One region of the Pseudarthrobacter sp. NIBRBAC000502770 genome, then DNA from elsewhere that is predicted to be linked to it. Evidence: riboswitches for the same ligand, from Rfam matches in the RefSeq annotation. Region 1 holds a riboswitch; the other holds the start of a gene.
What was found. A riboswitch is a leader RNA that binds a small molecule or an ion and turns the genes downstream of it on or off. The one in region 1 is predicted to bind glycine.
Positions count from the first base shown of each region.

Region 2: linked by a shared signal. The riboswitch ahead of gcvP (aminomethyl-transferring glycine dehydrogenase) and the one ahead of cycA (D-serine/D-alanine/glycine transporter) in region 1 are both predicted to bind glycine.

Region 1 covers NZ_CP041198.1:4,223,843-4,226,290, reverse strand. The annotation lists gene cycA (D-serine/D-alanine/glycine transporter) at 1-1,085, opposite strand, end outside; glycine riboswitch at 1,239-1,336, opposite strand; glycine riboswitch at 1,649-1,748, shown strand; gene gcvP (aminomethyl-transferring glycine dehydrogenase) at 1,902-2,448, shown strand, end outside.
Region 2 covers NZ_CP041198.1:247,184-249,631, reverse strand. The annotation lists gene gcvP (aminomethyl-transferring glycine dehydrogenase) at 1-1,011, opposite strand, end outside; glycine riboswitch at 1,204-1,301, opposite strand; gene NIBR502770_RS01545 (TetR/AcrR family transcriptional regulator) at 1,393-1,929, opposite strand; gene NIBR502770_RS01540 (MFS transporter) at 2,012-2,448, shown strand, end outside.

The sequences.
Region 1 (2,448 bases):
TGGCCGGCATACATGAGGACGACGCCGGACAGCAGCAGCACGCAGGAGAGGAACAGTGCGTTCTGGGGCACCTTCCGCCGGGACAGTTTGCCAAAGACGTCGGGAGCGTCGCCTTCCTGGGCAAGGCCGAAGACCATGCGGGAGGTCGAGTAGATGCCGGAGTTCGCGGAGGACATCGCGGAGCTAAGCACCACGAGGTTGACGATGGTGGCTGCGGCGCCCAGGCCTGCCAGGGAGAACATGGCGATGAAGGGGCTGTGGCCGGCCCTGAACTCGGTCCAGGGGGTGACTGCCATCAGGATGATGAGGGCGCCTACGTAGAAGAGGAGCACGCGGATGGGGATGGAGTTGATGGCCTTGGGCAGGTTCCGCTCCGGGTTCTTGGCCTCGGCGGCGGTGGTGCCCACCAGTTCGATTCCCACGAAGGCGAAGACGGCGATCTGGAAGCCCGCCACGAAGCCCATGAACTCGTTCGGGAAGAATCCGCCGTGGCTCCACAGGTTGGTGAAGGTGGCAGGACCGGCGTCGGACTGGAAACCGGTGAAGATCATGAACAGGCCAACGATGATCAGCGCAGCAATGGCAATGATCTTGATGAGCGCGAACCAGAACTCCGTCTCGCCAAAGGCCTTGACGGTGGTGAGGTTCAGCAGGAGAAGGATGGCTACGGTGGCCAGGCCGGGGATCCACAGGGGCACCCCGGGCCACAGTTCCCGGGAGTAGCCGGCGATGGCGATGACATCGGCGATGCCGGTGATGACCCAGCAGAACCAGTAGGTCCAGCCCGTAAAGAAGCCGGCCCACGGGCCCAGCAGGTCTGCGGCGAAATCGCTGAAGGACTTGTAGTTGAGGTTGCTGAGCAGCAGTTCACCCATGGCACGCATGACGAAGAACAGCATGAAACCGATGATCATGTATACGAAGATCACCGAGGGGCCGGCTGCCGAGATGGTCTTGCCGGAACCCATGAACAGGCCAGTGCCGATTGCGCCGCCGATGGCGATCAGTTGGATGTGGCGGTTGCTGAGCTGCCGCTCCAGGTGCGGGGCTCCGCCGCCGGGGGACGTCGGGGAATGGGTCGTCATTGAGGAACTCCATCGTTCGAGCGGCACCCGGGGTGTCGCAAAGATTGGATTTCCTCCCCGCTCTGTCTTGGACCTGAGAGTTTCCACTCGCCGGGATGGCGTGCTTGCACCGTCGGTGAGCCAGGACAGGGCCTGGCTGCTTTCCAGAGTTGCCTCACCGCGGCGGTACGTGGGCCTGAGAGTTTCCTGGGGAGGGTTTGCTCCTACGGCGCCTGCTGAACGTACCGGCAGGGCTCTCCCGCCGCAGGTCAAAAGCGTTGATTGGTAAATCAGTGTTCAGTTATCGGAGTGCATCCGCTGCGGGCTTTCCAGCCGCACGGCGCATTTTTGGGCCTCCGGTAATCACAGCCGGCGACGGAGCGCCCAGCGCTCTTTGGGCCAGTTCCGCTGCCCGGCCGGATCACGGGGTTCAGTGTGGTGTCCGTCACGAACAAAAGTCAAGCCCGCCATGACAGCATCTGCCTAACGGTCCCGCCTGCGTGCTTCATGACGGACCGATTTGCTCCCCGGGGCCGCCATCCTGTAACTTGTGAGCCGAATCACCCACATTTCAATAAGCCTTTCGAGCTGTGGCGGGAGAGTTCTCCCGGCCATCACCGGGCAGGCGCCGTAGGAGCAAATCCTCCCCAGGAATCTCTCAGGCCCATGTACCGTCACGGCGAGGCGACTCTGGAAAGCAGTGCTGCTCCGGCGGCACTCACCGACGGTGCAAGCAGGCCTTTGCTGGGTTTGCGGAATCTCTCAGGTCCAATACAGAGCGGGGAGGGACCCGATCCATGCCGAGCCACTCGTGGCCGGCCAATCCTGGAGTTCCTCATGACGATTCAATCCCAACCGTCTGCCTTCGCGGACCGGCACATTGGTGCGCGCCGCCAGGCTGACGTCGACACCATGCTCAAGGCCGTTGGCTACGACAGCGTTGACGGTTTGGTGGACATCGCTGTCCCCAATTCGATCCGCCAGTCCAAGCCGCTCGCGCTCAAGGGCGCCCTGAGCGAGGTTGAGGTGCTTGCGGAACTGCGCAGGCTCGCCGCCAAGAACAAGACCGCTGTCCAGATGATCGGGCAGGGCTACTACGACACCGTCACGCCTGCAGTGATCCGCCGGAACGTGCTGGAAGCCCCGGCCTGGTACACCGCCTACACGCCGTACCAGCCCGAGATTTCCCAGGGCCGGCTCGAGGCGCTGCTGAACTTCCAGACCATGGTCCAGGATCTCGTGGGCCTGCCCATCGCCAACGCCTCGCTGCTGGATGAAGCCACCGCCGTGGCCGAAGCCGTGCTGATGATGCGCCGCGCCAACAAGAACAAGGACGCCCGCGACGGCAAGACCGTCCTGGACGCCGACGTGCTGCCGCAGACCA
Region 2 (2,448 bases), 430 kb from region 1:
CTGCGCGGTGCAGATGTTGGACGTGGCCTTTTCGCGGCGGATGTGCTGCTCGCGCGTCTGCAGCGCGAGGCGGTACGCGGGCATCCCTGCGTCGTCCTTGGACACGCCCACCAGGCGGCCGGGCAACGAACGCTCCAGGCCCTTGCGGACGGCCATGTAGGCGGCGTGCGGCCCGCCGAAGAACAGCGGCACCCCGAAACGCTGCGTGGAGCCGACGGCGATGTCGGCGCCCTGCTCGCCCGGAGGCGTTATCAGGGTCAGGGCCAGCAGGTCCGCGGCCACGGTAACCAGCGCACCGCGGTCCTTCGCCGCCGCAATGGTGGCGGACTGATCCCAGACCCGGCCTGAGGCGCCGGGCTGCTGGAGCACGATCCCGTTGATCGCACCTTCAGGGAGGCCCTTGGACAGGTCGGCAACCTCAACCTCGAAGCCGAGCGCCTCGGCGCGGCCCTTGACGATGGCAATGGTCTGCGGCAGCACGTCAATGTCCAGGACGGTCTTGCCGTCGTGGGCGTCTTTGGTCTTGTTGGCGCGGCGCATGAGCAGCACCGCTTCGGCCACGGCGGTGGCTTCATCGAGCAGGGAGGCGTTGGCGATGGGCAGGCCCACCAGGTCCTGGACCATGGTCTGGAAGTTCAGGAGTGCCTCAAGCCGGCCCTGGGAAATTTCGGGCTGGTACGGGGTGTAGGCGGTGTACCAGGCCGGGGCCTCGAGGATGTTCCGGCGGATCACGGCAGGGGTGATGGTGTCGTAGTAGCCCTGGCCAATCATCTGGACCGCGGTCTTGTTCTTGGCGGCCAGCCGGCGCAATTCAGCAAGCACCTCAACCTCACTGAGGGCATCCTGCAGGCGGAGGGCCGTGTCCTGGCGGATGACCTTGGGCACGGCGGTGTCCACCAGGGAATCGACCGTGCCGTAGCCCACGGCTTTGAGCATGGTGTCGACGTCGTCCTGGCGGCGTGCGCCAATGTGGCGGTCTACGAAGGTGGTGGAGGCTGGGGTAACCGACACGAAGGAACTCCATTTATTCAGGCGGCGCAGGGTACGCCACAGCTATTCGGGTCCCTCCCCGCTCTGTATTGGACCTGAGAGTTTCCGCGTCGCCTGCCTGCGCAGGAACCGCTTGCACCGTCGGTGAGCACAACAGCCGTTCCGCTTCCCCCAAGGGAGGCCGGACAACTGCCTGCTGCTTTCCAGAGGTGCCTCGCCGCGGCGGTACAGGGGCCTGCGAGATTCCTGGGGAGGATTTGCTCCTACGGCGCCTGCCTGTACTTCCGGCAGAACTCTCCCGCCGCAGATCAAAGGCTATTCATTTGTTGGATCATGACGGCCGGTGACAGCCCTCACAACTCTCCATTGTCCTACGCCAGAAGCCCTCCGGCAAATGGAAAACTACCTGCGGAGCCGTTCCAACGCGGCCAGGAGTTCCTCCACGTCAGCGGCTGCTCCGCCTTCCGGCGCAGGGCCCACGGAAAGCATGGCATTGAAGTACAAACCGTCACCCATATACAGGACAGCCCTGGCCAGGCCGGGCCCCACATCCGCAGCAATCTCGTCCAGCCACCGCTGCTGGATGGCGGCGAACCGGCGGCGGGTCTCCTCATGCGCCACCTCGGCAAGCCGCGTGGCGGCCACAATGACCCGGTCCAGAGGAGTATCCGCCCAGACAGAGGAACGGATGAAATACGCGGCGGCACCTTCGCTGGCCGAAGCCATCGCGTCGGCATCCGCCTTGGCCAACCCCTCAAGGCGGTCCAGCAGCACGGCGATGAGCGCTTCCTTGTTGGGAAAGTGGTAGAGGAGGCCACCTTTGGACACCCCGGCCTTACGGGCTACGGCGTCGAGGGTTGCAGCGCGCTCCCCCACTTCGATCAGCAGGGACTCGAAGGCGTCAAGGACCGCATCACGGGCTACAGGCTTTCGGGGCATGCCTTCCATCATGCCCTCCACCGGCAGGGAAGAAGGAATGCTTCGGTTTCAAACTATACCGTCCAGACGGTACAGTTATTACATGACGACCTCCATTCGCCCGGCCTCCTTACAAAGGGACAGCTCCGCCATGCGGCCACCGTGGCGGGATTGGCTCGCGTTGGGGCTGCTGATGTTTCCCGTGCTGCTGGTGGCAGTGGACAATACCGCCCTGACCTTCGCCCTGCCCGCCATCGCCCGCGCCCTGGAACCGACGGGCCTGCAGCTGCTGTGGATCGTGGACGCCTATCCACTGGTCCTGGCAGGGCTGCTGGTATCAATGGGAAGCCTCGGCGACCGGATTGGGCGGCGGCGGCTGCTGGTCGTCGGCAGCCTGGGCTTCGCAGGGCTGTCCGCCGCCACGGCATTCGCGCCCACCCCGGAGTGGCTGATCGCCGGCCGCGCGGCGCTCGGGTTCTTCGGCGCCATGCTGATGCCGTCCACCTTGTCGCTGATCCGGAACATTTTCCCGGAGCCCAA